2 regions of the Lysinibacillus sp. NPDC056220 genome follow, and region 1 is predicted to be linked to the other one. Evidence: riboswitches for the same ligand, from Rfam matches in the RefSeq annotation. Region 1 holds a riboswitch; the other holds the start of a gene.
What was found. A riboswitch is a leader RNA that binds a small molecule or an ion and turns the genes downstream of it on or off. The one in region 1 is predicted to bind FMN.
Positions count from the first base shown of each region.

Region 2: linked by a shared signal. The riboswitch ahead of ACOZBY_RS01355 (ECF transporter S component) and the one ahead of ribE (riboflavin synthase) in region 1 are both predicted to bind FMN.

Region 1 is NZ_JBMOXD010000003.1:892,784-897,095, forward strand. Features, by position in the region: gene ACOZBY_RS14620 (spore germination protein) at 1-986, opposite strand, end outside; gene ribE (6,7-dimethyl-8-ribityllumazine synthase) at 1,137-1,604, opposite strand; gene ribB (3,4-dihydroxy-2-butanone-4-phosphate synthase) at 1,622-2,248, opposite strand; gene ribE (riboflavin synthase) at 2,266-2,904, opposite strand; FMN riboswitch at 3,085-3,210, opposite strand; FMN riboswitch at 3,328-3,453, opposite strand; partial or broken gene ACOZBY_RS14640 (transposase) at 3,682-4,172, opposite strand.
Region 2 is NZ_JBMOXD010000001.1:272,506-276,817, forward strand. Features, by position in the region: gene glnA (type I glutamate--ammonia ligase) at 1-358, opposite strand, end outside; gene ACOZBY_RS01350 (sodium-dependent transporter) at 559-1,905, opposite strand; gene ACOZBY_RS01355 (ECF transporter S component) at 2,087-2,674, opposite strand; FMN riboswitch at 2,894-3,081, opposite strand; gene ACOZBY_RS01360 (hypothetical protein) at 3,235-4,312, opposite strand, start outside.

The sequences.
Region 1 (4,312 bases):
ATCATTATTTCAAGTACTGTCGGAAATGGTAATCCCGTTCTTGACTCGACCACTGTCGCAAGAAGAAGATATGGAAGCTGTTCTTGATGATAGGTGGTTACGGCAAGCCAAAAACCAGGAAGTAACATACTAATCAGTATTCCAAATATTCGGAGCACCCGTTCCATTGAACTGACGATGATTGGATATTCATTGTCCTCAGCTGTTTTAAAGAGCAGCATAATATTGGCCGGAATAATCATGGCATACGAAACGCCATCGATCATTATTAGTATTCGTCCTCTCATTAATGCCTGAAGAGCAAAATCTGGTCTTCCCGTATAATCATGTCTAGGGAGAACTTTAGCCGTTTGTTCAATTGCCTCCATCAGCAAATCGCCATTAACGACAATATCTGTATCAATTTTTTGTAATTGTAAACGGATTTGTTCTAGCATATTCAAATTCACAATGTCTTCCATATATAACACAGCTACCGTTGTTTTAGAGCGTTGACCAATCTCTAATGTTTCTACACTAAATGAATTTGTAGGTAAACGTTTTCGTAGTAAAGCTATATTAATAAATACATCTTCAATAAAATCATCTCTTGGCCCTTTCACAACTAATTCAAGCGTTGTTTCCCCAGGCTCACGATTAGGTCTATTTGAAATATCACTGGAATAAATCAAGTGATCTTCCTCAAAATATAATAAGACGTGGCCTTTATAGACTCTTGTAATAATATCCTCTTTCTTCATGACCTTTTGTAAATAAGGAACATGAAGATGCTGTTCAATTAGTTCTTCTAACGTTTCATCAGAACCACTATTAAATAAGGATTGGACACGTTCGACTACAACGGTTTGAAGAAGTTCTTCGTCTATCATGGCGTCACAGGTTATCATATGGACGGTATGTTGCTGAAATTTATACTGTTGGAATATCACATCAGCAGAGCGTTGAAATAGTGATTTCAACATTTTCAAATTCATCATTTGTTCCATTGAAATACTTCTCATCTCCTACTGAGCCTGCTCAAATTTAGTACATTTATGAAAACTTGGACGTTTAATAAATATACTTAGGCATATTTTTCCCATGGATATAAAAATTATTCAAGCAACCAGTACGGTGATAACCTATTCAGTATGTTCTTAGCCAATCATTTTTTGTAGATTCGCCATCTCAATTGCCGATATTGCCGAATCATACCCTTTATTACCTGATTTTGTCCCCGCACGTTCAATCGCCTGTTCAATATTTTCTGTTGTAACAATACCGAAAATAACTGGCACATTGGTCGTTAACGATACATTTGCTATACCTTTTGCCGACTCATTACATACATAATCATAATGTGTTGTAGAACCGCGAATAACCGTTCCTAAACCAATAATCGCATCATATTTTTTTGTCTCTGCTAATTGTTTCGCAATAAAAGGCACCTCAAAAGCTCCAGGCACCCATGCAACATCAATAGATGCTTCATCAACACCATGTCGCTTTAACCCATCCATTGCTCCATCTAATAATTTGCTTGTAATAAACTCATTGAATCGACCTACAACTACTGCAATTTTTAAATCCGTTCCTATTAATTGTGCTTCAAATGTTTGACCCATTTTTTATAACTCCTTTGTTAGTAGTTTGTTGTTAATGTTTGGCTACGATAAGCGGCTAACGCCTCAATGGAAATCATTTTTAAACCATGATGTGCTGCATACTTTGTCAGTTCTTCAAAGCGCATCATGTGACCATCGTCTCCCATGATTTCACAAATCACCCCAGCAGGAATACTATGACAAAGCTTAGCTAAATCAATGGTCGCCTCCGTATGGCCTCTTCGCTCTAAGACACCGTTATCCTTTGCGATTAATGGAAAAATATGTCCTGGCCGACGAAAATCAGTGTTTTTTGCTTGAGACTTGATCATCTTTTGTATAGTGAAAGCCCGCTCAAAGGCACTAATCCCTGTTGTTGTTTCCACATGGTCGATACTTACGGTAAATGCTGTTTGATGGTTATCCGTATTAAGCTGAACCATTGGGTGCAGTTCTAGCTTATGTGCTAGCTCCTGCGAAATCGGCGTACAAATTAAACCTCTCCCATAAGTCGCCATAAAGTTAATCGTTTCAGGAGTGATATATTCAGCAAGTGCAAGAAGATCCCCCTCATTTTCCCGATCTTCATCATCCACCACGACAATCACTTTCCCTTGTTTTAAATCCTCTATGGCATCTTCAATTGCATGTAGCACTCTTGTCATCTCCTTATTATGTGATCTTAAAAACCATGCCGTGCCAAATAATCTCTTGTTATCATAGACTTGCCTTGCCCGTTCTTCAATTGGTTTACAATATACTTACCTACTAAATCTGTTTCAATATTGACGAATGCGCCAATTTTTTTCATGCCTAAAATTGTTTCCTTGTAAGTATGAGGAATCAGTGAAATAGTGACATAATTCGATTCAACATGAAAGATTGTTAAGCTTGTGCCATCAATCGTTATGGAGCCCTTTGGAATACAGAAACTTGTTAGTTCCTCAGACAATTCGATATCAATATAGACCGCGTTGGCGACTGGACGCTTTCGTAAAATTTTCCCAACTGCATCAACATGGCCAGCAACAAAATGACCACCAAATCGCCCGTTCGCAGGCATCGCACGCTCCAAATTAACCGGATCGCCTACTGCAAGCTGATGTAAATTTGTAGCTTTGACGGTTTCAGGCATGACATCCATCGTCAGCTCTTGATCCGTAAAATGGGTCACCGTTAAACAAACTCCATTGACGGCTATACTATCCCCTAGCCTTACATCTTCTGTAACTTTTAAAGAGTGAACAGTGATTTTCATACTGTTCTTATAGCTTTTCAAGGCTTTAATAGTGCCAATATCCTCTACAATACCTGTAAACATTTCTTCACCTGCTTTCACTCATTTACGTAGCTTTTATCCATTACTCTCGCTTTTCTATCCGTCTCCCTTCTGAAGCTTCTATAAAAAGAAAAACCCCTTTGACAAAGGGGTTTTGGGAGTATAAGACATCAATAAATAAGCCTACTTGGATATACATTTTTTCCATAGACTAGTATCTTATTTGTTCTTCTCCCATCCAGACTATCACTGTCGGTTTTGGATTTGCACCAAATCAGCTTGCGCTCACGGACTTTGAATAACTTCATCACCGCCGATTGGGAATTTCACCCTACCCCGAAGAACATCTTCTATTCAATTGATTGGCTAAATAAAAAACTTCCCTACAAGTTTGCGGGAAGTAGTGTAATAAATGCATAATCAAATAGACCTTTTAAATTACATTGAATTTAAAAAGCTCGCACTTATACCCTTCTCCCATCCAGACTGTTACTGTCGGTTTTGGATTTGCACCAAATCAGCTTGCGCTCACGGACTTTGAATGACTTCATCACCGCCGATTGGGAATTTCACCCTACCCCGAAGGATCATTTTATTTAGCTAGTTCTTACGATAACACTATTTAATTATATTATCTATACTTCTGTCTGTATTTTTTAAAAAAGGTGCCACCCCTTACTATAGAGGTGGCTCAGACTGTAGACAAAAGTCATCGAGAAGTTTATTCTCGATGGCTTTTGTCATGTTTCTTTCTCTTTCATTTCTATATCTGGTAAATCATTGCTGTATCCAACATACTCTTCGAGCATAGAGGCTCTCTTAAGCTGTCTGCCACGTCCAAGTAGCTAGTTTCTTTAAATTCATGGCAGCAAAAGTAAGCATCGCCTGCATGGACCATTTTTTTAGACCTCTTAAGGTTGTCCATCGCATACCATGCTTTTCTTTTGCATCCGCAAAGACATGCTCAATCGTTTCTTTGCGCTTGGCATAAATTTGTTTGATGTCATAGGAATGGCGTAAATGTTCAGCTTCCTCCACATACGACTCCCAAATATGACGTTGAATGAGTTTTGATGATGCTTACTTTCTGTACATTGGGAAAGGCTTGGACACCTCGCACAAATCAAAGGATTCGATTTATATTGGCGATATCCTTCCTTCGTCGTTGTCGCATACTTCAATATCTGCCCTTGTTTCAAAGATAACAATAATAATGCCCGTCATATATACTCATGCTTTCGGAAGAATCCATCTTTCATTTTAGGACGTGTATATGGAAGAACAGGCAACATTTGATTCTCTAACAAATAAATATATAGTCTACATGGAGAATTTACTTTTCAATACCCTATGTAGATGGAGTACTTTATGTAGAAGTTGATGGGAACGAAGGGCGGCGACTCCTGCGGGAAAAGCGGGAAAGTCGAGATCCTGGACTGAGCGAAGCGAG
Region 2 (4,312 bases), on a different contig from region 1:
CCATTTCCTTTAAAACGCGCTTCAAATTAGATCGTGGATCCCCTTCAAAAGGTGTTCCATCTGGTCTTGCAATATCGCAAATAAAGCGTGCCACCTTACCTTTTTCAGCTGTCCAAGGAAAAATTACAAATGTATTAAAGTCTGGTCTTAAATACATATCTGATTCCTCTATACGTACAAAACCTTCAATCGAAGAACCATCAAACATGACTTTATTGTCTAATGCCTTTTCTAATTGGCTCACAGGTATCTCTACATTTTTAATCGTACCTAATATATCAGTAAATTGTAGGCGAATAAACTTCACATTTTCTTCCTTCACTCGGCGTATAATACCTTCTTTTGTATAATGTTTCATTTTCCACCACTCCAATGTAAATTTAATTAACACAACTTTTTTATGACTGTTTTAAAAATACATTATTTTTTAAAATTTAGCAACATTCATGTAAGGTTTTGTAACATCGTTTTTTTAGAATATATTCATCTTGATTTTCGATACATAAAAAAAGGTATACCCATTAACTAAATGGATACACCTAATTTATATTTTATTTTTTAATATTGTAAAAGCATATTAACGAACACTACCAGAATGACAACAGGTACTATAATCAACATTAACAACCTGTAGGCTGAATAATATCCCTGTCCCATATGACTTCCCATTAACAGTTCTCTTCTTACAAATTCCTTATCCACTACATAGGCAATAAAAATAGCAATAAACAAGTTCCCCAATGGTAGCATTAAGTTTGATACTAAAAAGTCAGTTGCATCAAATATGTTCTTTCCAAAAACCGATACATCAGCTAACAAGCTAGAGGAAAGGGATGCTGGAATGGCTGCGAGAAATACGACTACACCAAGACATGAAGTCCATACAAGACGTGTTTTTTGACTATTTTCCATCAATGCCGCTACAATAATCTCGTATAAACTAAACGAAGACGTTAATGTGGCAAATAAGAACAATAATAAAAACATCGCTAAAAATACTTCCCCAAACGGCATCTGGCTAAATGCTGTTGGTAGCACCATAAATAATAAGCCCGGCCCAGCTGCCGGCTCTAAATCAAAAGCAAAAACAACCGGGAAAATGGCTAGTCCGGCTAAAAATGAAACCAGTACCGTCAGCATAACTACGGAGCCTGCCGAATTCGGAAGACTTACATCTTTTTTGAGGTAGGAACTGTATGTAACAAGACAAGAAAATCCTACTGCTAATCCAAAAAATGATTGCCCCAAAGCTTCTAATATAGATTTCCCTGTAATATTCGAGAAATCAGGCCATAAAAAGAATTTTATCCCTTCCATGGCGCCATCTAATGTGACAGCACGTATCACAAGGACAATGAACATAATAAAGAGCAATGGCATCATCCATTTATTTGCCTTTTCAATACCATTTTGGACTCCTAATGAAATAACAAGTACATTTGCTAATGTAAACAAAGCTAAACCTACAAGCGTAATCCAAGGTGTACCAATTATTTTTCCAAATAGCTCTGCAGGATCAATAGCTGGGTCAATGACAGCACCTGTTAATCCTAGCCCACTATAAATAAAAATCCAGCCCCCGACAACGCTATAAAATGTTAGTAATAAAAAACATCCGAGAACACCCATTCGGCCAATCCATGCCCACCCCTGCTTTGTAGGAGCAATTTTTTTATAGGCAGTGATTGCCTCAGACTGCGTACCTCGCCCTAATATATATTCAGATAATAGCATCGGGAGCCCAATTAATAATGTAAATAGCACAAATATTAAGAAAAACGCGCCTCCACCACTTTGCCCAGTTACATACGGGAGCTTCCAAATCGCTCCTAGTCCAATTGCAGCACCCGCTGATGCTAAAATAAATCCTAACTTACTAGACCACTGTCCTTTTTTTCCACTCATCTCTTCAAACTCCTCTAACATTCTAAACTCATCTCTAATTCTACATGAAAATAGAGTTCTCGACTAGGTATTACTAAAAAAGAACTAGTGATATCTCGACAACCTATTACCTTTTTCTATTTTCCTTCCACCATTTCATCTCAAAAAAACCTCGAGTTCTTCACTCGAGGTTTAGTACAATTTATTTTGTTATATACATAGAACGCTGGCGGTCAATCCATTTACGCATTGTTGTAAATAATAACGCCATAATACCCGTTAATAAAATTCCTTTGACAATATTAAATGGTAAAATACCAGCGACAATCATTTTATATAGTGAATCACCTACAACAGGCTCCATTCCTAAAAAGTAAGTGTACATTGGTAAAAATACAGCATAGTTTAAAATACTCATTCCTACTGCCATCACAACTGTTCCCGTTGCTAAACCTCCAACAAGACCAGCAATTGTTTTAAAGCGATTAAAAATAAAGCTTACTGGCAATATAAATAAAATACCTGTTACAAAATTAGCCATGTGCCCTACGGGAACGCCTGTTGGAGTGCCTGAGAAAATCCAATCCAACACATTTTTAAACAACTCTACTAAAATACCAGCTACAGGTCCCATCGTGATTGCTGCAAGTAAGGCAGGCATATCACTGAAATCCACTTCTAAAAATGCTGGGAATGGTGGAATTGGGAAATTAAAAAGCATTAATAAAAACGAAATACTGCTCAGCATGCCAATCGTAATAAACGATTGAAGTTTGACATTTTTCTTCATAGAAAGCTCTCTCCTCTTTGCTGATTCAATCTCGCAAGAAGAAAGGTGACGATCTTTCAATTGTTTCATGAAAAAACCCTTATGCGTTTAATAAAGCATAAGGGAGAAAGGCATAACGAATAAACGTCCTCATCAACTAATTTTTGAGCACCGTTAAATAAACCATACAAAAAAGCGCTCGGTCATAGTTTATTTCATGACAATGAATGACGATCGTACCTTCATCTTCTCCCATCCAGACTTTAACTGTCGGCCTTGGAATTCCACCAAGTCAGCCATGCGAAAATTCGCACAGGTCGCGGGCTGAAGAGTTAAAAATAAATCAATCGAGCTAATGAATAAATTCACTAGCGATTTACCACTCTATTACCGCCGGTCGGGATTTTCACCCTGCCCCGAAGATGAATCATATTATTTTATACTACAGCTTTACTATAATGAATTATGAAGTAAAAGTAAATAGTTCTGCTCAAAAAAATCCGATTAAATTGCTATGTTTTATAAACAGTAAAGGCATTCCCGCTATATGGGAATGCCTCTCTTTTTTATTCTTCCTTCGACTATGGTAAAAATTGTTTATTTGGTCCCACTGGCTTTGGTAAATAACCCTTCAAATCAAACCCTTCCCAGCTTTCTTGCACAACATTATCTAAAAGTAGCTGCTGATTAAAGCTAGCAGCAGTCAACATCATGGCCTCAATTAATTGAGTTGCTCGTATTGGCTCCATAGATGTTAAATCAAGCGGAATATCAAAGGTAACAACTACACCTTCCTCTTGTTCTTTGACTGTGTATGTCACATTTTCAGGCACAACGGATGTATAGACATCATCATTTTTATTTTTCATCTGTGTAAGTGCTTCTGTAACTGTCTCAAAAGTTTGACGGAAATCTGGTGATAAATATTCTGCACCATTAGTATCTTGGTACAAGTAATAATTATAACGCTTGGCATTAGTTAAAGACATCGCTTGATTTGGCTCACCTTCTTGAGAAAACTCATAGGGTGTTCCATCTTCATTTTGTATTTCTACTTCGGAATATTCAGAGTCCGAGAAGGTATCTTCCATTGTGCCTTTGTATTCATTAACTGTAGCAGAGGCAACATCATAGTCATTTTCCTTTGGCAAGACATGGATGAGCTTATCATCCTTCTCCTTCAGCTCACCTTTATAAGGATGATACTCTGTAAACCCTTTAGCCTCCTCGTCAATTTGCGGAGCATACTTTTCATACATCCGTAAGGTAGAAGGCTTCTCTCCTCCAAAATCAGTAGCAACACGTTCATTTGGGATAACATACGTCATAGGAACACTTTCCGCATCGCGTCCTGCCAAACCAATACGGAAAACGACAGCATCCTTTACATCCTCCTCGTAGACAGAGGTACGTAAAGATAAAATGCGCTCATGCTCCGCGACAATACTTTTGGAATCCAGCATTTCATCCTGCGTTGCCGCTTCCTTTGCCGCTGAATCCTCTTGCATCGTAGAATACTGAGCTGTTTCAGGCATACTCGCTTGATCTTTTTGTTCACCTTGATTATTCTTCCATACTGTGCCAACGAGTATTGTTAGCACAAAGACTGCGGCTACACTCATAAAAATCTGCATATTACGTACCTTCGATTTTGTCGCA